Regions from separate parts of the Brachybacterium kimchii genome, predicted to be linked through region 2. Evidence: predicted binding sites of a transcription regulator. Region 2 holds the regulator's gene; each other region holds the start of a gene.
What was found. Region 2 encodes HrcA, which represses chaperone genes, less so after heat shock. Its sites were predicted from a motif close to TTNGCACTCGNNNNNNNCGAGTGCNAA; they were not measured.

Region 1 (7,223 bases), 870 kb from region 2:
GCGATTCGGTGGGCTCGGCGGTGCGCGGCGACGAGCACCGCGCGGGGTGGCTGCACGGGCAGACCGGCGCTCTCCTGCAGTGCGCGGAAGCCGTCGAAGGAGGCCGCGTCCCAGCCGGACTCGGGGACCACCCACTCCTCGCCGTCGGCGAAGGCGATCACGCCGATCCCGCCGCGGACCGCGTCGGCCTCGATGCGCACCACGTCCGCGCTCGCCCGCACCCCTGCCGTGCGCAGCCCGCGGACCCGGCGCAGCGTCCCGCTCTCGGCATCGAGGAGGACGGTGCGGTGCACGATGATCAGCGGCACGAGCGCCCACAGGGCGACGAGCGCCCACACCGCGAGCACACCCACGAGGTACTGCACGATGCCGGGCGCGAGCAGACGCACCAGCAGGTCGTCCTCCCCCGCCCGCAGTCGCCCGAACCTCCACGCCTGGATGCCGGCGGCGGGGAACGCGCCCAGCAGCAGTGCGAGCAGCGGCAGACCGATGAGCGCCCCGGGCAGGTATCGGGCGCCCAGGGTCGGGCCGACGACGAGCAGCCCGCGGCGCGTGCGACGGGGACGGGGCTCGGCGGCAGGTCCGGGGGTCGCGCTCACGGCAGCTCCTGCTCGCTGCGGACCGCGCGGTCCCGGCCCGTCACGGGGTCCGTGAAGGCGAGCTCCTGGGAGAGCAGGGCGAGGGGCTCGGTCGCGGGGACGGCGTGCGGGTAGAGGTCATCGCCCGCGATCGGGGCGCCGCGATGGGCGAGCTGGGCGCGCAGCTGGTGGGTGCGGCCGGTGCGCGGGTGCAGACGCAGCACGAGGCTCTCGCCTCGCGCCCCGGCGCCGCCCACCGCGGGGCCCACCTCGGCGTCCGCCGCCCGGAGCACCTCCCCCTCGGTGAGGGCGTTCGGCTCTCCGGGGACGACGCGCGTCTGCAGCTGTCCGTGGGTCTTCTCGAGCCGGTCGCGCATCGTGAAGCGCTCCCCCGCACCCCGCGGGATCTGCACGGTTCCGCTCGCCTCGACCCGCGCGAGGTAGGTCTTGCGCACCTCCCCGCGGGCGAAGAGCCCCTGGTAGGCGGCGCGCTCGGCCGGGACGACGCCGAAGGCGAGCACGCCCGCGGTGCGGCGGTCCAGGCGGTGCAGCGGGGCGAGGGTCTCGATGCCCGTCGCGCGGCGCAGACAGACCAGGGCGCTCGCGAGCACATGGGCCCCGCGCGGCATGGTCGCCATGTCGTGCGGCTTGTCGACGACGAGCAGATGGTCGTCGTGCAGCAGGATCCGCGGGTCCGGGCCGTCAACGTTCTCGTCCCGCAGCTCGCGGTGGAACCAGAGCTCGTCGCCGGGCCCGACGGGATCGGACGCCGACCACGCCCGGCCGTCGGCCCCCACCACGTCACCCGCGTCGAAGCGGGAGGCGAGCGCCGTGGCCGCGGGATCGAGCAGCGCGGGGAAGCGGGCCGCCAGGGCGTCGAGGGCGTGCGACGCATCGGCCCCGTCCGTCGGCCCGACCTTCCAGCGCACGGGATCCAGCCCGTCCCGCTGGGGCAGGGGCGGCGCTGCGCGGCGCGCCCGGCGCCGGGCGGCGCGGCCCATCACAGGCCCCAGATCGCGAAGGTCACCGCGTTGTGGGCGATGTAGAAGAGCACGAGCATCGCGAGCAGCAGGTTCGGGTGGGCCTCGGCGAGGGAGATCCAGTCACGGTGGGTGCGGCGCAGCTCCTCGACGCCGATGGACTCGATCTGCTCGATGGGCACTCCGGCGCCGCGGGCGCGGCGCAGCGTCTCGAGCTGGGCGCGGGGGCCGAACACGCGGCCGGAGACGACGGCGAGGCGCGTGCCGTCGGGCCGCAGCAGCTCGAGGGCGTCGAACATGGATCCGGAGTCGAGCAGCTCGGCGGCACGGCCGGGGCGCCTGATGTCGCGGATCGCGACCACGCTGCCCACCTCGTCCCAGTCCGCGGTGCGGGTGCGGCGGCACAGGCCGCGCAGGCGGAAGCCGTGCTCGTCGACCTGCAGCCAGATGGTGAGGGTGCGCAGGGCCCACCCGATGGTCACCACCAGCACGATCACCCAGATCAGCAGCGGGAGGGTGAAGACGGCGTCGTGGCCGAGGCGCGCGTCGTGCCACAGGTGCTGGCCCAGGAAGCTCGTGAGCACGAGGAACTCGAGCACGCCGGCGCAGAGCGCTGCGGTGATGAGGGTGCCGACGACGCCGCTCGCGGCGGGCCCGTAGACGCGCTCGGGCATCGCCTCGGGGGCGTCCGAGCTGATGGGGTCCACGGCGCTCCCTTCGTTCCTGCTCCGTGCCTGCGGCGTGCATGATGCGTGCGTGGCGACGGCATGCTGGGGTGCACTGCCGACGCGCCGACGGGTTCTGATTCTAGGGTCCCGCTCCCCCGTCCCTGGGAGCACTCCGCATCGCGTCGCGCACCGCGCGGGGACGGCTCCTCCCGGTCCGGTGATCGCCCGGCACCGGACAGCGCGGCGCCCCGCCGGAGGGACTCCGACGGGGCGCCGCGATCGAGGGGCGGGAGGGGACTCAGTCGTCCTCGTCCTCGTCCTTCTTCTCGACCACGAGGGTCTCGGTGGTCAGCACCAGCGCGGCGATGGAGGCCGCGTTGCGCAGGGCGCTGCGGGTGACCTTCACCGGGTCGATGATGCCGGCCTTCACGAGGTCGACGTACTCGCCGGTCGCGGCGTCGAGGCCGTGGCCGACCTCGGCGTCCTTGACCTTCTCGACGACGACGTAGCCCTCGAGGCCCGCGTTCTCGGCGATCCAGCGCAGCGGCTCGACGAGCGCCTTGGCGACGGCGCGTGCGCCGACGGCCTCGTCGCCCGCCAGGCCCAGCTGCTCGGAGAGGACGGAGGACGCCTGCACGAGCGCGCTGCCGCCGCCCGCCACGATGCCCTCCTCGATGGCCGCACGAGTCGCGGAGACCGCGTCCTCGATGCGCATCTTCTTCTCCTTGAGCTCGACCTCCGTGTGGGCGCCCACCTTGATGACGGACACGCCGCCGGCGAGCTTCGCGAGGCGCTCCTGGAGCTTCTCGCGGTCCCAGTCGGAGTCGGTGGCCTCGATCTCGGAGCGGATCTGCGCGACCCGGTCCGCGACCGCCTGGTCGTCACCGGCACCGCCCACGATGGTGGTGGTGTCCTTGGTGACGACGACACGGCCGGCGTGGCCCAGCACCTCGGTGCCCACGGACTTGAGGTCCAGGCCGAGATCGGGGGTGACGACCTGGGCGCCGGTGAGCACCGCGATGTCCTGGAGCATGGCCTTGCGGCGGTCGCCGAAGGCCGGGGCCTTCACGGCCGCGCCCTTGAAGGCGCCGCGCAGCTTGTTCACGACGAGCGTGGACAGGGCCTCGCCGTCGACGTCCTCCGAGATGATGAACAGCGGCTTGCCGGACTCGACGACCTTCTCGAGCAGCGGCAGGATGTCGGCCACGGCCGAGATCTTCCCCTGGTTGAGCAGGACGTAGGCGTCCTCGAGGACGACCTCCTGGCGGTCCGCGTCGGTCACGAAGTGCGGGGAGATGTAGCCCTTGTCGAACTGCATGCCCTCGGTGAAGTCCAGCTCCATCGCCGTGGTGGAGGACTCCTCCACGGTGATGACGCCGTCCTTGCCGACCTTGTCGAAGGCCTCGGCGAGCAGCTCGCCGATCTCGCGGTCCTGGCTCGAGATGGCGGCGACATCGGCGATCTGGTCCTTGCCCTCGATCTCGATGGCGACCTCGCCGAGCTGCGCGGAGACGGCCTCGACCGCGGACTCCATGCCGCGCTTGAGCGCGGAGGGAGCGGCGCCGGAGGCGACGTTGCGCAGGCCCTCGTGCACGAGCGCCTGGGCGAGCACGGTCGCGGTGGTGGTGCCGTCACCGGCGACGTCGTTCGTCTTGGTGGACACCTCCTTCGCGAGCTGCGCGCCGAGGTTCTCGTAGGGATCCTCGAGCTCGACCTCGCGGGCGATGGTCACACCATCGTTCGTGATGGTGGGCGCGCCCCACTTCTTGTCGAGGACGACGTTGCGGCCCTTGGGGCCGAGCGTCACCTTGACGGTGTCGGCGAGCTTGTCGACCCCGCGCTCGAGGGCGCGGCGCGCTTCCTCGTCGTAGATGATCTCCTTGGCCATGGATCAGGCCTCGACGATCGCGAGGATGTCGCGGGAGCCCAGGATCAGGTACTCCTCGCCGGAGTACTTCAGCTCGGTGCCGCCGTACTTCGAGTAGACGACCTTGTCGCCGACCTTGACGTCCAGCGGGATGCGCTGGCCCTTGTCGTCGAAACGGCCCTCGCCGACGGCGACGACGGTGCCCTCCTGGGGCTTCTCCTGGGCGGTGTCCGGGATGACGAGACCGGACGCGGTGGTCTGCTCAGCCTCGGTGGGCTGGACGACGACGCGATCCTCGAGGGGCTTGATGGAGACCGACATGCGGCTCACTCCTTCGTGTTCTAAGACTCGACGTGAGTTCTGGACGGGTTCCCGGTCCTGGTCGTCGTCGCGGTGCCGACCCGGGGGAACCCGGTCGCGGCGGCCATCTGGCACTCTCGGCCGATGACTGCCAACGACGCCACTCTAGAACCCGCTCTGGCACTCGCGCAACACGAGTGCTAACCCTCGGGACGGCTGTTCGCCGTGGGCCGAGAGCGAGGTCGGCCGGGGCGGCGGCGGGCCGGCACGGAGCGGGCTCAGCGCCCGGCGGCGCGGAGGATCTGCGCGACGACGTCGGGCCCGAACTCGTAGACGGGCCGCTCGGGATCCTCGAGGGTGTCGCCGCCGCTGGCCCACTCGGCGCTCGTGGCGCGGACGCCCGGGGCCCCGGGGGCGTCGATCTCCACGAGCTGCGCGCCCGAGCGCGCCCCGGCCCGCTCGACACCGCCGGCGGCGAGAGGGTCGACGACGTTGGTGATACCGGGGCCGACGAGCACGGGGATGCCGGCGATGCTCCCCGTCATCGGGTGGTGGTAGTGGCCGGACAGGATCGCGCGCACGTCGCTGCCCGCGAGGACGTCGGCGAGCGCGTCGAGGCCGTCGAGGTCCAGGCCCCGCAGCAGCGGCGTCGCGCCGACGAGCGGCGGGTGGTGGATCGCGAGGACCGTCGGCCCGTCCGCCTCTCCCCCGGCGGGCGCACCACTGGCGGCCGGTGCGGCGAGGACCTCCCGCAGCCACTCCAGCTGCTCGGGGTCGAGGTGCCCGTAGCCGGCGCCCGGGACGCTCGAGTCCAGGACGATCACGCGCCCGCCACGGGGCAGCGCGCGGACCCGGTCCTGCCAGGGGCCCCCGTGGTCTCCGGGGCCCGCGACCTCGGCGTACGCGGCGGGGACGTCGTGGTTGCCCATCGTCACCACGAGCGGCGCACCGAGCGATGCCGCGAAGGGGTCGACGAGCTCGTGCAGCAGGCGGTAGCTCGCGACGCTGCCGTCGTCCGAGGCGTCGCCCGTGTGGACCACGACGTCCACACCCTCCATCCCGCGCACGCGCGCGAGAACCGCGCGCAGGGCGGCGGCGGTGTCGATGCGGTCGTAGTGGCGGGAGGCGGGGTCCCCGTAGAGATGGGTGTCCGTCAGCTGCAGGATGCGCATGCCGCCAGCCTACGAGGGGATGCCGACGGAACGGGCCCGTCGTGGCTCACCCGTGGCGCCCGAGCACCCTGAGGGCGAGGAACATGAGTACTGCGAGGGCGCGGCCCGCGGTCATCCAGGTGATCGAGCGCGCGGCCCGTGGCGATCAGCGCGCGCATGTCCTCCGCTCTCCCCTGTTGGGGAGGCCTTCGCATGCCCCAGCGCCGCACACGACGCAGGGCCGCCCCGCACGGTTGCGAGACGGCCCTGGGCGAGGAGCGCGATCAGCCCTTGAGCTTGTCGGAATCCTTCACGTAGCCGACGAGGGTCCAGTCGATGTCAGCGAACCCCTTGGCCCCGAAGTTCGCCAGGTCGTCGTTCTGGACGTAGAAGTCGTAGGACTGCCACAGCGGGAGCGTGCCGGCCAGCTCCCACAGCCCCGCATCGGCCTGGTTGATCAGATCGAGGCGCTTGGCGTCGTCGGTCTCGACGGCGGCCTGATCGATGACCTTGTCGGTCGCGTCGTTACCGATCTTGCCGAAGTTCTGACCGCCCTTGGTCTTCCAGATCGAGTCGCCGCTGGAGAGGAACGGGTTGCCGACCCAGCCGAACAGCGTGATGTCGAACTCCTGGGCGCCGATGTACTTCGAGAACAGGTCTGTCGGCGGGACCTTCTGCACCTTCATGTTGATACCCACGGCCTTGAGCTGCTCCTGGACCACGGGCACCACGGCCTCATTAGTCTTCGAGCCGTCGTTGTAGACGTACGTCAGCTCGAGCTGCTTGCCGTCCTTCATGGCCTTCTCGCCCTCGAGCTTGTAGCCCGCTTCCTCGAGCAGCTTCTTGGCCGCGTCGGGATCGTACTTGCCGTAATCCCCCGAGTTGTCCTTGTACCCCTCCTGGTTGGTCATCAGGAGGCGGTTGTTGAGCTGCTCGGGGTTCTTCGGGTACGGCATCGTGGAGTTCACCGAGAGGAAGACCTCCTCGCGATCGATGGCCCGGAAGAAGGCCTGACGCACCTTCTGGTCCGACAGCGGGCGGCCCTTCGATCCGTTCAGGGTCAGGTGGGTCCAGTCCGGCCCGGCGGACTTCCGCAGTGTCGCACCGTTGCCGATCATCGGCTTCACGACGGAGTACTGGGCGGGGACCGTGGTGTTGAGCGCGTCCAGCTGACCATTCTGGAAGGAGGTCGCCGAGGCGGAGGGGTCTTCGATGGTCGTGAAGAGGACCTGGTCGAGGAGCGGCTTGTCTCCCCACCAGTTGTCATCCGGCTCCAGGAGGACCGTCTTGTTCGCCGCATCGATCTTGCCCACCTTGAAGGGACCGGCGGTGACCTTCGGCTCCTTGAGCCATCCCTCGTTGTACGCCTTCGCGGATTCCGCGAGGGAGTCCGGCATGACGGAGATCAGACCCATCCAGTCCGCGTACTTCTCCTTGAAGGTGATCTTGGCGATCAGCTCGCTGTCTCCCTGCTCGACCTTGTCGATGAGCGTGTACCCCTCGGTCGACGCGACCTGGTAATCCTCGTCCTTGCCGCTCTGGATCGTGATCACGTTCTCGATCGACTTGAAGTCGATCGGGGTACCGTCCGACCACTTCATGTCGGGGTTCAGCTCCACCTCGACGACCTGCGGGTCCTCAGAAGTGAGCTCGATGCGCTTGGTGTACTGCGGATTGGC
Region 2 (7,223 bases):
GCCGTAGCCGTAGCCGCTCTGCTCACCGCTCGGAGCCGCGCCCGCGGCGGACGACGGCGCCGCCTCGCCCGCGCCGTACGGATTGGCCTGCCCAGAGGGGGAGGCCTGCCCGTACGGAGTGGCCTGCCCGTAGGGCGATGCCTGGCCGTAGGGCGACGCCTGGCCGTAGGGCGACGCCTGATCGTACGCCGAGGACTCGTCGGACGCCGTCGCCGGATCCGGAGCCGGTCCCCAGGTCGGGTCCGATGCCTGCCCGTCGTCCGTCGGACGCGGAGCGGAGAACTCGTTCTCCACGGCGTAGGCCCCGCCCTCGTCGACGGTCGCGCCGTCTGCGGCGATGCTCTCTGCGGTCGCACTGCCGCCGGGCGCATCCGTCCCCTCGGCGCCGGGGGCGCCCTCGGGTGCGGCGTCGGCCTGTGGGCGGCCGGCAGTCCACGCGCTCTCGTCCGTGCCCTCCTGCGTCGGCCGATACGGGTCGACGGGTCCGTTGTTCTCGCTCATGGGATCGCTCCTCGTCCGGTTCGATCGCTCCGCAGCGCGGTCGCGCAGGCCGAGCGGGTTCACGTGCGCCACGAGCCTATCGGGCGGATCACGGCCGCGCGCGGGGGAGTTCCGCGGCGTCCCCCGGGGGAAAGCCCCCGATCGCCGGGCTCAGGACTCGGTGGTCACCCAGTCGATGAGCTCCTCGATGCGTCCGGAGAGGGTCGGCTCGACGTCGGCGTAGGAGCGGACCGTCAAGAGGATCCGCTGCCAGCCCTCGGCGATGTCGGCCTGCTCGGCGTGCGGCCAGCCGAGCGCCCGCAGCGTCCCCACCTTGATGTCGGTGCCGCGGGGCACGTGGGGCCATGCCTTGAGTCCGACGCGCGCGGGGCGCACGGCCTGCCAGACGTCGACGTACGGGTGGCCCAGGATCAGCACGTTCCCGCGCGCCCCGGGAAGCCGCATGGTCTCCTCGGCCAGCCGCGTCTCCTTCGAGCCCTTGACGAGGTGGTCGACGAGCACGCCCAGGCGCCGGCCCGGGCCGGGGGCGAAGTCGCGCACGCGTTCGGCGAGGTTGTCCGCCCCGTCGAGCATCTCGACGACGACGCCCTCGATGCGCAGGTCGTGGCCCCACACCTTCTGCACCAGCTCGGCGTCGTGCTTGCCCTCGACCCAGATCCGCGAGGCGCGGGCCGTGCGGGCCTTCGCGCCCTGCACGTAGACGGAGCCGGAGGCCGAGCGCTGCCGGGCGGGAGCGGCGGCCGCGGCGCGCTGCGGCGGGACCAGGCGCACAGGTCTGCCGTCGATCATGAAGCCGGGGCCCATCGGGAAGCCGCGGCGCCGGCCGCGTCCGTCCTCGAGCTCGACGACGAGCTCGCCGGCGATCTTCTCGAGGCGCACGATCGCGCCGGTGAAGCCCGAGGACGCCTCCTCGACGACGAGATCCCGCTGCGCGGGCACATCGGCGGCCTGCGGGGCGCGGCGGTGGTGGGAGGGCGCGGGCGAGGAGAGGACGTCCTGGCCGTAGCGGTCGGGGAAGGATCGCGGTGACACGGCCGACACCGTACACCGGTGGCGAACGCCTCTCGTGGAGCGGCGTCGGTGACGCGTAGGATTGGCACTCGGAAGCGAACAGTGCCAGCGCATGGGAGGTGAGCACGTGGAGGAGCGCAGGCTGCAGATCCTGGGCGCGATCGTCGAGGACTACGTCGCCACCCGCGAGCCCGTGGGCTCGAAATCCCTGCTGGACCGCCACGATCTGGGGGTCTCGGCGGCGACGGTCCGCAACGACATGTCGCTGCTCGAGGAGGAGGGGCTGATCACCCAGCCCCACACCTCCGCCGGTCGCGTGCCCACCGACAAGGGCTACCGCGCCTTCGTCGACCACGTCGCCGCGATCAAGCCGCTGTCCTCGCCGGAGAAGCGGGCGATCCGCTCCTTCCTCGACGACGCCGGCGATCTCGACGAGCTGCTGACGCGCACCGTCCGTCTGCTCGCCCAGCTCACCCACCAGGTCGCCCTCGTGCAGTATCCGGCGGTGCGACAGGCCCGGGTGCGCCACGTCGAGCTCGTGAAGGTGGCCGACGCGCTCCTGCTCGTCGTCCTCATCACCGAGTCCGGTCAGGTCGACCAGCGCACCATCCCGCTCCTCGCGGGACGCTCCGCCGAGTTCGACACGGACTTCTACGCGGACCTGCGCGCGCGCATGAACCAGGCGGTCGTCGGCCGCGAGGTCACCGACCTCCACGGGCCGCTCGCCGAGCTCGTCACCCGCAGCCCCGCCGCGGTCCAGGAGGCGTGCCGCGAGGTCGTCGACGCCCTGCTGGGGCTCGCCGACAGCCGCACCGAGGACCGCATCATCATGGCCGGGGCCGCGAACCTCGCGCGCTCGGCCGGGGACTTCACCACGCAGGTCGAGCCCCTCCTGGACGTGCTCGAGGAGCAGCTCGTGCTGCTGCGCCTGCTGGGCTCGATGCGCGCAGAGCCCGGAGCCGTCGAGGTCCGCATCGGCCAGGAGATCCCCGAGCACGCGCTCACCCAGGCGTCCCTCGTGGGCGCCGGGTACCGTGACGGCTCGCACCTGGCGATCCTGGGCCCCACCAGGATGGACTACGTGACCGGGATCTCGACCGTCCAGGCCCTCGCGCGCTACGTCTCCCGCTTCCTGGGCTGATGCTCGTCCCCGAGATGAGGCACCCGACGCTTCTGCCCGCGCCCCACCGAACCACCGCCACAGCAAGGACCCCTTCGTGAACGACGACTACTACGAGCTGCTCGGCGTCAGCCGCGAGGCCTCGACCGACGAGATCAAGAAGGCCTACCGCAAGCTCGCCCGCACCCTGCACCCGGACGTCAACCCCGACCCCGAGGCGCAGGAGAAGTTCAAGCGGGTCTCCCAGGCCTACGAGACCCTCTCGAACCCCGACCGGCGTCGCCAGTACGACATGGGCGGCGGCCCTGGCATGGGCGGGTTCCCCGGCGGGGCGTCCTTCGACTTCTCGGACATCTTCGACATGTTCGCCGGCGCCTCGGGCATGCGCGGCCGCGGACAGGGCCCCACCCCGCGCCGGCGCCGCGGAGGCGACGTGCTGCGGCGCACCGAGGTGAGCCTGCGCGACGTCGTCTTCGGCACCGAGCAGGACGTCACCTTCCGCACCGCCGTCACCTGCGACCGCTGCCAGGGCTCCTGCTGCGAGCCCGGCACGAGCCCCACCCGCTGCACCAACTGCAGCGGCAGCGGCCATGTCCAGCGCGTCGCCCAGTCGCTGCTCGGCCAGATGGTGACGATGGCGCCCTGCCCCGTCTGCGGCGGCCACGGCGACGTCATCGAATCCCCCTGCACCCAGTGCTCCGGCCACGGCCGCACCCCCAGCGAGCGCACGGTCACCGTGCGCATCCCGGCGGGCGTCGAGGACGGCACCCGCATCCAGCTGCGCGGTGAGGGAGAGGTCGGTGAGGCCGGCGGCCCCGCGGGCGACCTCTTCGTCGAGCTCTCCGTCGCCGAGCACGACGTCTTCGTGCGCGAGGGCTCGGACCTGGTCACCCGTCTGCGGATCCCGATGACCGCCGCCGCGCTCGGCGCGAGCATCCCCCTGGAGACCTTCGACGGCGAGCGCACAGTGGAGATCCAGGCGGGCAGCCAGCCCGACGAGGAGATCGTCCTCAAGGGCCTCGGCGTCACCCCGCTGCGCCGCAGCACCCGCGGCGACATCCGCGTCGAGCTCGACGTGCAGATCCCCACCCGGCTCGACGACGACCAGCGCGAGCTGCTCGAGAAGCTCGCGAGCGTCCGCGACGAGGAGAAGCCCGCCGCCACGTCCGGCCGGCGCGGATCCCACGGCGTGTTCGGCAAGCTGCGCGATCGCCTCCGCGAGCGCTGAGACCCGATCCGCCGAGGAGCCCCGCCGTGCCCGACACCCCCGCCGCCTTCCTGGTGCTCGACGACGCCCTCGCCGCGCTCTGCGAGGGCTCGATGTACGACCTCGCGGGCGAGGAGGGCAGGCATGCGGCGAAGGTCGCGCGCATCCGCGCGGGGGAGCGGATCCTGCTGAGCGACGCGGCCGGCCGTCAGGCCCGCGCCGAGGTGACCGAGGCGCGCAAGGAGGAGCTGACCCTGCGTCTGCTCGAGGCCCCCTCGGATCAGGTGACCCGCACCCCGCGCCTGTCCCTCGTGCAGGCGCTGGCCACCGGCGGACGCGACGAGCAGGCGATCGAGTCGGCGACCGAGCTGGGCGTGGACCGGGTGACGCCCTGGATCGCGCACCGCTCGGTGTCCGTCTGGAAGGGCGAGAAGCTGCGCAAGGGGCGTGCGCGCTGGGAGAACACCGTGCGTGCGGCCGTCAAGCAGTGCCGCCGGCGCGGGATCCCTGTGGTCGACGACGCGCGGACCAGCCCCCAGCTCGTCGAGGATCTGCGTGCGCGCTCCGCGGCGGGCGCCCTGCTCCTCGTGCTGCACGAGCAGGAGTCGGTGGGGCTCATGGGACTCGCCGAGGAGCTGCGCGCCCTGCGCGCCGACGAGGTGCCTGCCGCTGTGCCCGAGATCGTGGTGGTCGTCGGCCCCGAGGGCGGCATCTCCCCGGAGGAGCTCGCGCAGTTGAAGGAGGCCGGGGCGCGATCCGTGCTGCTGGGCCCCGAGGTGCTGCGCTCCTCGACCGCGGGCCCCGCGGCCCTCTCCGTGATCAGCGCACTCATCGGCCGCTGGGGCTGAGAGCGGCCCTCTGAGCGGGCTCGATGTGTGGCCCGAACCCGGGGCACGCACCGAATGTCCTTGTGTGCTGGGTCACGCCATGGAAACCTAGCGACCCATGTCGCTGCGCGCCGCTCCGTCCCTCCCCTCCTCGATGATCCGGCGCATCGTGATCCCACCGGGCGTCCCGCTGTCGACGGGATCGGGGACCGACGGCGGAGCGGCGGCCGGGATGCTCCGCGGATGATCCGCGCCGAGCACCTCGTCAAGGAGTTCTCCCGGCCCGCGCGCGTCGAGGGGCCCCTGTCCTCGGTGCGCTCGCTGTTCAGCACGCGCCGCGTCCTCACCCGCGCGGTCGACGACATCTCGCTGCGGATCGACGACGGCGAGATCGTCGGCTATCTCGGCCCCAACGGAGCCGGCAAGTCCACCACCATCAAGATGCTCACCGGCATCCTCGTGCCCACCTCCGGGCACGTCGAGGTGGAGGGGATCGTGCCCTGGAAGGACCGGCGCGCGAACGCACGCAACATCGGAGCCGTCTTCGGCCAGCGCACCCAGCTGTGGACCGACCTGCCCCTGCGGGACTCCTTCGAGTTGATCTCCCGGCTCTACGGGCTGGGACGCGAGGACTACCGCCGAGCCCTCGACGAGTTCGTCGACCTGCTGGACATGGGGTCCTTCATGGACACCTCGGTGCGCTCGCTCTCCCTCGGCCAGAGGATGCGCGGCGACATCGTCGCGGCGATGCTCTACCGTCCGCCAGTGCTGTACCTCGACGAGCCCACCGTCGGGCTCGACGTGGTCGCCAAGGTGCGCATCCGCGAGTTCATCGCCCAGCGCAACCGGGACGCCGGCACCACGGTGCTGCTGACCACGCACGACATCGCCGACATCGAGCAGCTCGCGCACCGGGTGGTGATCATCGATGAAGGGCGGATCCTCTACGACGGCACGCTCGCCCAGCTCCGTCGGGAGTACGCGCCCTACCGCGAGATCGTCGTGCGCACGCGCGAGGAGCCGACGCTCGCGCACGTCGGTGACATCGAGCGCACGACCACCCGGCCCGACGGCGACGACCACCTCACCGCCTTCCGCTTCGACCCGGTGCGGATCCCCGCCCCGGCAGCGATCAGCAGGCTCTCCGACGCGCTCGAGGTCCTGGACATCACCTCCCGCGAGCCGGGCGTCGAAGACGTGATCCGCCGGATCTACCTCAGCGGGAGCGTCGGACGGAGCGGCCGATGACATCCGGCGCGCAGACCATCCCTGCGCAGGGAACGGCCCTCGGGGGCAGCTCCCTGCCCCTGGCGCTCGCGGCACGTGCGCTCGCTGCCGCCTGCGGGCAGTCCTGGCGCTCGCAGTTCGTGTTCAGGGCCTCCATGTGGAGCGGCATCGTCGGGGCCGTTCTGCAGGTGATCCTCGTGCACCTGGTGTGGACCGCGGTCTACGGCAGCCGGGAGAGCGTCGCCGGGGTCGACCAGTCCGTCGCGATCACCTACGCCGTCCTCGGCGTGCTCGCCACCCTCGTCTTCCAGCCCTTCGTCTTCGACACCCTGTACGGCAGGCTGCGCACCGGCGCGATCGCCTTCGACGTGATGCGGCCGGTCTCCGCGGTGCCCATGGCTCTGGCCCAGCAGCTCGGCTCGAGCCTCGCGCAGCTGCCCGCCGCCGGCTGCGCGCTCGTCGTCGGGCTCGCGCTCGGCGCCGTGGATCCTCCGCCCACGATCGCCTCGGGCGTCGCCTTCGCGGTCTCGATCACGCTGGGCCTCGTGATCGCCCAGATCATGAACTTCACCGTGGGCCTCGTCGGCTTCTGGACGCTCGAGGTCGGGGGCGCATTCCTCGTGTACCGCATGCTCGCCCAGTTCAGCTCCGGAGCGCTGATACCGCTGTGGTTCATGCCGGGCGCCCTGCGCGCGGTGCTCGGCTGGCTGCCGTTCTCCGCGCAGATCTTCGTGCCGATCTCCCTCTACGTCGACCCCGACCCCGGGTGGCACACCGTCAGCGCGATCGGCGGCCAGCTGCTGTGGATCGGACTGCTGATCGTGCTGGCGGCGCTCGTCTGGCGCCGCGCGATCCGACGGCTGGTGATCTTCGGTGGCTGAGATGCACGGACCCTCGGAACCCGCCGGGCCGACGGGGCCCGCGCGTCCGGCCGAGACCCTCGCGAGACCCGTCCCCGCCTGGCGCACGTACGCGATCCTGGTGCGCGCGACCTGGCGCAGCATGCGCGTGCACCGCGTGAACCTCGCGATGACGTTCCTGGGCAGCGCGGCGCTGCAGGGCACGCAGCTCGCCTTCATCGGCGTGCTGCTGAACGCCTTCGGCGCCATCGCCGGCTGGAGCGTGGGGGAGGTCGCTCTCCTCTACGGGCTGCGTCTGACCGCGCACGGCGTCTGCACGATCAACTTCGGCCAGCACCGCGGGAGCGCCCAGGCGATCCGCGACGGCATCTGGGACCGCTTCCTGCTGCGGCCCGCGCCGCCGCTCATGCAGCTGCTCACCCGGATGTTCAACCCGGGCACGATCGGCGACCTGGTGCTGGGCCTCGCGA
Region 3 (7,223 bases), 960 kb from region 2:
GCGGTACTTCTCGTCCGTGTCCGACCAGACGTAGAAGTCGCCGTACGGCCCCTCCGGGTCGGCGCGGGACTCGAGGAACCACGGATGCTTGTCCGAGGTGTGGTTCATCGGCAGGTCGATGATCACGCGGATCCCCCGGCGGTGGGCCTCGGAGACCAGGCGCTCGAAGTCGGTGATGGAGCCGAAGTCCGGCAGCACCGCGCCGTAGTCGGAGATGTCGTACCCGCCGTCCCGCAGAGGGGAGGCGAAGAAGGGCGGCAGCCACAGGCAGTCGATGCCCAGCCACTGCAGGTAGTCCAGGCGCTCGATGAGGCCCGTGAAGTCGCCCGTGCCGTCGCCGTTGCCGTCGGCGAAGCCGCGCACCAGCACCTCGTAGAACACGGCCTTGCGGTACCAGTGGGGGTCGTAGTCGACCCCGGGGCCCTGCGGTGTGAACTGGGCGGGGTTCAGTGCCATCGCGCGATCCTCCGGAGTGACGCCGATCGGGTCGTCCCACAGTAGGCGGGACGGTGCCGCGGCGCCATGCCTCCGGTGGCGTCAGTCCCGCACGACCCGCCAGTCGATCGGCTCCGCCCCCTGCTGCTCCAGCAGGGCGTTCGCGCGGGAGAAGGGACGGGACCCGAAGAATCCGCGCGAGGCCGAGAGCGGGCTCGGGTGCGGGGACGTGATGCAGGGCGTCGGCGACAGCATCGGCTGCAGGCTCTGCGCGTCGCGGCCCCACAGGATCGCCACCAGCGGGCCGCCGCGGTCGGCCAGGGCGCGGATCGCCGCCTCCGTGACCGCCTCCCAGCCCTTCCCTCGATGCGAGGCGGGGCTGCCGGGCTGCACCGTGAGCACCCTGTTCAGCAGGAGCACGCCCTGGTCCTGCCAGGCGCTGAGGTCGCCGTGCGGCGCGGCGGCGATCCCCAGGTCCTCCTGCATCTCCTTGAAGATGTTCTGCAGGCTGCGGGGGAGCGGCCGCACGTGCTCCTCGACCGCGAAGGACAGCCCGATCGGGTGGCCGGGCGTGGGGTACGGGTCCTGGCCCACGATGAGCACGCGCACGTCGGCGAGCGGCCGCGTGAAGGCGCGCAGCACGTTCTGGCCCGTCGGCAGGTATCCGCGCCCGGACTCCGTCTCGGCGCGCAGGAAGTCGCCCATCTGATGGATCGCCGGTTCGACGGGGGAGAGGGCCTCGGCCCAGTCGGGGGCGATGGTCTCGGCGAGGGGGCGCGGCATGGGGCAAGTCTGGCATGCGGAGCGGGGGAGCCAGGGCGGGTCGACGGGTCCCCGGCGCGCCGGGACGGACGGCCCGGCGAGCGACCGTAGGGTGGACCCATGCCCGCCCCCGCCGACGTCCCCGCCGAGAACTCCGCCGAGCTCACCGAGCTCGACGAGAGCGCGGAGCTCACGGCGCAGGAGCGCGCGATCCTCGCGATGGAGGAGCGGACCTTCCGGTACGTCGGCGCGAAGGAGCGTCGGATCCGTGAGGAGCTCGCTCTCACCCCGACCGCCTATTTCGTGCGGCTGAACGCGCTGCTCGACCGGCCCGAGGCGCTGCGCGCCGCGCCCGCCCTGGTGCACAGGCTTCGCGCCCGGCGCGTGAGCGCGAGCGACGCCGGCCACGCCGCCTGAGCCGCGCCGCCGCCCGCGCACCGCGCGTGGCTCCCCGCTCCGTCGGCCCGGAGCTGGTTCAATGGGTCCGTGGCAGATTCCGAGTACCCCTACCCTCCGGACCAGTTCGACGAGGAGGCGACCGAGGTCGCCTACCACGGCGCGCATCGCGCCGAGGAGTCGTTCTGGCGCCAGAACCTCGTCTACCTGATCATCATCGCCGTCGCGGTGGTGGTCCTGCTCGTGCTGCTGTTCACCATCGGCGGGCTCGGGAAGTCGGGGGACGACCGCGCCGAGTCGCCCACCACGGCCGCGAGCTCGCAGGACGACTCGTCGAAGAGCGATGACTCCTCCGACGGCGGCGGCGAGGAGCAGGCCGAGCCCGACAAGTCGACCCCCGTGCTCGTGATGAACGCCGGCGGGATCTCCGGCATGGCCGGCGCCTGGGAGAAGTCCCTGACGGACGCCGGCTGGACGAAGGTCGGCATCGGCACCGCCGACAACGTCCAGCAGGAGAGCGTCGTCTTCTACCGCGACGACGAGGACAAGGCCTCTGCGCAGGCCCTGGCCGACGAGGTCGGCGCGGGCGACGCCCGCCAGAGCGACGAGTACGACAACCGCATCACCTTCGTCGCCGTCGAGCAGCCCGAGGGCTGAGGACTCCGAGGAGTCTCGCCGGGCGCTGCCGACGAGCGCGCCGAACGGACGATGCGAGCAGGCACCGCATGAGGGGCCGGTCACCGGGGTACGGTGGCCGGCCCCTCGTGCGTGCCAGGGGCTCGCAGGTGCGAGGGATGCGCCGACGGCGGAATCCGTGGGAGGGGTTAGCACTCCGAGGGGGAGAGTGCTTATGATGATCTGGCACTCGACGCCGACGAGTGACAGCGTCCGGAAGGGCGCGATCGTCGGCGGAGAGCCAGGAGCATTCCGGCCCCGTGAGGGACCCGGCGCCGCGTGACGTGAACACGGCGCCTGGTGCCGTCCGTCGCGGGCACAGGGTCGGGTGGACACCACGGATACGGGAGAGATTCCACAATGGCCAAGCTCATCGCATACGACGAGGAGGCCCGGCGCGGTCTCGAGCGCGGGATGAACCAGCTCGCCGACGCCGTCAAGGTCACCCTCGGCCCCAAGGGTCGCAACGTCGTCCTCGAGAAGTCGTGGGGCGCACCGACCATCACCAACGACGGCGTCTCCATCGCCAAGGAGATCGAGCTCGACGACCCGTACGAGAAGATCGGCGCGGAGCTCGTCAAGGAGGTCGCCAAGAAGACCGACGACATCGCGGGCGACGGCACCACCACCGCCACCGTCCTCGCCCAGGCCCTCGTCAAGGAGGGCCTGCGCAATGTCGCCGCAGGCGCCAACCCCATCGCTCTCAAGCGCGGCATCGACAAGGCCGTCGCCGCGGTCTCCGAGACCCTGCTCTCGCAGGCCAAGGAGATCGAGACCAAGGAGCAGATCGCCCACACCGCCGGCATCTCGGCGGCCGACCCGGCCATCGGCGAGCTCATCGCCGAGGCCCTCGACAAGGTCGGCAAGGAGGGCGTGATCACGGTCGAGGAGTCCAACACCATGGGCCTCGAGCTGGAGCTCACCGAGGGCATGCGCTTCGACAAGGGCTACCTCTCGCCCTACTTCGTCACCGACGCCGAGCGCCAGGAGGCGGTCCTCGAGGACCCGTACATCCTCCTGATGAACTCGAAGATCTCGAACGTCAAGGACCTGCTGCCGCTGCTGGAGAAGGTCATCCAGGCCGGCAAGCCGCTCGCGATCCTCTCCGAGGACGTCGAGGGCGAGGCCCTCGCGGTCCTCGTCGTCAACAAGCTCAAGGGCTCCTTCAAGTCCGTCGCGGTCAAGGCCCCCGGCTTCGGCGACCGCCGCAAGGCGATGCTCGAGGACATGGCGATCCTCACCGGCGGCCAGGTCATCTCCGAGGAGGTCGGCCTCAAGCTCGAGACCGCGGGCCTCGAGCTGCTCGGCCAGGCGCGCAAGGTCGTTGTCACCAAGGACGAGACCACCATCGTCGAGGGCGCGGGCGAGGCCGACCGGATCGCCGGTCGCGTCAAGCAGATCCGCACCGAGATCGAGAACTCCGACTCGGACTACGACCGCGAGAAGCTCCAGGAGCGTCTGGCGAAGCTGGCCGGCGGCGTGGCCGTCATCAAGGCCGGCGCCGCGACCGAGGTCGAGCTCAAGGAGCGCAAGCACCGCATCGAGGACGCCGTGCGCAACGCGAAGGCGGCCGTCGAGGAGGGCGTCGTCGCCGGTGGCGGCGTCGCGCTGCTGCAGGCGGGCAAGGACACCTTCGCCAAGCTCGCGCTCGAGGGCGACGAGGCGACCGGTGCGGGCATCGTGTCCGTCGGCATCGAGGCCCCGCTCAAGCAGATCGCCGTGAACGCCGGCCTCGAGGGCGGCGTCGTCGCGGAGAAGGTCAAGAACCTGCCGATCGGCCAGGGCCTGAACGCCGCCTCCGGCGAGTACGAGGACCTGCTGACCGCGGGCATCATCGACCCGGTCAAGGTCACCCGCTCTGCGCTGCAGAACGCGGCCTCGATCGCCGGTCTGTTCCTCACCACCGAGGCCGTCGTGGCCGACAAGCCGGAGCCCGAGGCCCCGGCTGCCGGCGGCGGCGACATGGGCGGCATGGGAGGCATGGGCGGCATGATGTGATCCGCCGCCGGGCAGCTGCCCGGTGGTGATCGCCTCAGCGATCGCGAACGCTTCATCGCACGGCGCGGCCGCGTGATCTTCATGGTCACGCGGCCGCGCTGCTGTGTGCGCGGGCGATGCCCGTCGGCCGTGATCAGGCCTCGAACGGGTTCCAGTAGCGCCCGCCGTCGACGACGACCATGACGATCGAGGCGGCGACCACCGCGAGTGCGCCCAGGATCGTGCTCCAGTCCCTCAGGCGCATCGGCTTCACGTCGTACCAGGTGCGGTGGCGTCCGCGGCCGAAGCCGCGCAGCTCCATGGCGCTGGAGACCGTCTCGATGCGGTCCAGGGAGCCCAGCAGCAGGGGCATGAGCGTCGACACCACATTGCGCACGCGCGTGACCAGCCCGACCTTCCGCGAGATATCGAGACCACGGGCCTGCTGCGCCTGGGAGATCGTGCGCATCTCGCGCTGGATGTCCGGGATGAAGCGCAGCGCGAGGGAGACGGCGAAGGCCACCTTGTACGGGACGCCGATGCGGTGCAGGGACGAGGCGAACTCGGGCGGACGCGTCGTCGCCACGAACAGCAGCACCGCCGGCAGCATCGCGAAGTACTTGAGGGTGACGGCGAGCTGGTAGAACAGCTGCTCCTGCGTGAGGTCCCAGCGCCCGGGCCCCTGGACGACCACGTGCCGGGCGCCCAGCAGCTCGCTGCCGTAGCCGGGTGCGAACACGAAGATCAGCAGGTTGTTGAGCGCCATGAAGGTGAGGATGATCCACAGCACCGTCGCCAGATCGCGCAGCCGGACCCGCGAGAGCGCCCAGCCGATCAGCGACAGCACCCCGAGCGCCGCCAGGAAGCGCACGTCGAAGCTGATCATCGCCGCGAGCACCATCGCGATCGTGAGCACGAGCTTCGCGGTGCCCGTGAGGGTGTGCAGCAGTCCGGGCCGCTCGACGTACTCGAGGAGGGGAGCGGTCATCGCGCATCCTCCCCGGAGGCCGTGGGGAGAGCGCGCTCGGCGCGGTCCGCGGCCACGAAGCGGTGGACCAGCGCGATCGGGTCGGGGATCCCGCAGCGCCGGGCGAGGGTGAACAGGCCCGTGACCACGAGGTCCGCGCGCTCGGCGAGGAACTCGTCGGTGAGCACGGCGGCGGGATCCGTGTCGGCGAGGAGCTCGCCGCCGGAGATCACGAGCACCCGGTCGGTGTACTCGAGGGCGAGGTGCATGTCGTGCGTGATCAGCACGATCGTGGTGCCCTCCGCGTGGATCCGCGCGAGGAAGTCCATGAACTCGCTGTAGTGGGCGAAGTCCTGCCCGGCCGTCGGCTCGTCGAGGATCAGGATCTCCGGCTCGAGCGCGAGCACGCAGGCGATGCTCAGCCGCTTCCTCTGCCCGTGACTGAGGGCCGAGACCGGCCAGGAGCGCATCGGCCGCAGGTCCGTCACCTCGAGCACCCGCGCCGTGCGCCGCTCGATCTCCTCGGCGTCGAGGCCGCGTGCTCGCAGGCCGAGGCGGATCTCCTCCTCGAGCAGGGGCTGGGAGAGCATCTGGCCGGGCTCCTGGAGGACGAAGCCCACGTGCGCTCCGTGCTCGGCCAGCGGCCAGGAGGCGGCGTCGGCCCCTCCGATCCGCACGACGCCTTCGGTGGCCTTCTCGAAACCGCTGATCACGCGCGCGAGCGTCGACTTCCCGGCGCCGTTGGAGCCGATCACGCCGAGCATCTCGCCGCGGCGGATCCGGGCCGTGACGCCTCGCAGCGCGCGGACGTCGGCCGAGGCGCCGGGGCGGCGCAGGATCGCGCCGACGTGCTCGAGGTCCAGGGCCGGGAGCGCGTCGTGGGACGTGGGCTGGGCAGCGGTCGCGGTGTGCCGGGACTGCCCGGGCGTCGCGCTCTCAACCCAGGTGCGCACGGCCTCCCTCTGCGCGGACGAGAGCTCCATGCGGGGAAGGTCCGCCGGATGCTGGTCCGCGGTGACCGGGGCGCCCGCGAGGCGCAGCGCCTCGACGTGCAGCGGAGGGCGGATGCCGTGCTCGCGCAGGAGCGGTGAGGCGAGCAGCTCGTCGGGCGGGAGATCGGCGACGATGCGGCCCTCGTCCATGAGGACGATCCGGTCCAGAGGCCGGTGCAGGAGATCCTCGAGCCGGTGCTCGACGACGATGATCGTGCGCCCCTGCTCGCGGTGCAGGTCGTCGATGAGCTCGACGGCCGCGCGGCCGGCCGCGGGGTCGAGCATCGCGAGCGGCTCGTCGAACAGGAGCATCTCGACGTCGTCGACGAGCACGCCGGCGATCGCGACTCGCTGCTTCTGCCCGCCGGAGAGCTGCTGCGGGGAGGCGTCGAGGTGGTCGGCGATGCCTGCGGCCCGCGCGGCCCCGGCCACGCGGCCGGGCATCTGCGCGTGCGGGACCTGCTGGTTCTCGAGGCTGAAGGCCACGTCCTCGGCGACGGTCAGGCCCACGAACTGACCGGAGGAGTCCTGCAGCACCGTGCCCACGCGCCGCGAGGTCTCGATGATCGGAGCAGCGGCGGGATCGGTCCCGAAGACCTCGATGCTCCCGCTCGCCTCTCCCGCGTGCACATGGGGGACGAGGCCGTTGAGCGCCCCGAGGAGCGTCGACTTGCCGCATCCCGAAGGGCCGACGATGGCGATCTTCTCCCCGCGGCGCACCGTGAGGTCGATGCCGCGCAGCGTGGGCTCGGACTGGGCGCGATAGCGGAAGGAGAAGTCGCGGAGGCGGGCGGGGGTCTCTGCGTCGGGCTTGTCGGAGGTGACGGCCCCGCCCGGCCTCGGGTTCTCGACGCTCACCTGTCGAGCGTCAGGGAGCCGGTCCGGGTGCGCGAGCGGGCGTAGATCCCGAGGATGATCCCGCCCAGCACGGCGGCGGTCACCGAGTTCACGACGAAGGCGATGACCCCCTGCGTGAAGACCTTCGAGGCGGGTTCGCCCATGATCAGCACGTCGCCGAT

Region 1: the regulator HrcA is predicted to act here: its motif matches at 4,571-4,597, upstream of groES (co-chaperone GroES).
Region 3: the regulator HrcA is predicted to act here: its motif matches at 2,418-2,444, upstream of groL (chaperonin GroEL).

The regions. Positions count from the first base shown of each region.
Region 1 covers NZ_CP097218.1:4,162,072-4,169,294, reverse strand. The annotation lists gene M4486_RS18930 (hypothetical protein) at 1-599, opposite strand, end outside; gene M4486_RS18925 (pseudouridine synthase) at 596-1,579, opposite strand; gene M4486_RS18920 (hypothetical protein) at 1,579-2,265, opposite strand; gene groL (chaperonin GroEL) at 2,525-4,114, opposite strand; gene groES (co-chaperone GroES) at 4,118-4,414, opposite strand; gene M4486_RS18905 (metallophosphoesterase family protein) at 4,672-5,565, opposite strand; gene M4486_RS18900 (ABC transporter family substrate-binding protein) at 5,829-7,223, opposite strand, start outside.
Region 2 covers NZ_CP097218.1:749,015-756,237, forward strand. The annotation lists gene M4486_RS03380 (DUF4870 domain-containing protein) at 1-501, opposite strand, end outside; gene M4486_RS03385 (DUF3097 domain-containing protein) at 652-1,542, opposite strand; gene hrcA (heat-inducible transcriptional repressor HrcA) at 1,625-2,653, shown strand; gene dnaJ (molecular chaperone DnaJ) at 2,730-3,860, shown strand; gene M4486_RS03400 (16S rRNA (uracil(1498)-N(3))-methyltransferase) at 3,887-4,687, shown strand; gene M4486_RS03405 (ABC transporter ATP-binding protein) at 4,910-5,914, shown strand; gene M4486_RS03410 (ABC transporter permease) at 5,911-6,774, shown strand; gene M4486_RS03415 (ABC transporter permease) at 6,776-7,223, shown strand, end outside.
Region 3 covers NZ_CP097218.1:4,076,447-4,083,669, forward strand. The annotation lists gene treS (maltose alpha-D-glucosyltransferase) at 1-456, opposite strand, end outside; gene M4486_RS18520 (uracil-DNA glycosylase) at 538-1,218, opposite strand; gene M4486_RS18525 (DUF3263 domain-containing protein) at 1,318-1,614, shown strand; gene M4486_RS18530 (LytR C-terminal domain-containing protein) at 1,684-2,250, shown strand; gene groL (chaperonin GroEL) at 2,629-4,266, shown strand; gene M4486_RS18540 (energy-coupling factor transporter transmembrane component T family protein) at 4,400-5,233, opposite strand; gene M4486_RS18545 (ABC transporter ATP-binding protein) at 5,230-7,062, opposite strand; gene M4486_RS18550 (ECF-type riboflavin transporter substrate-binding protein) at 7,059-7,223, opposite strand, start outside.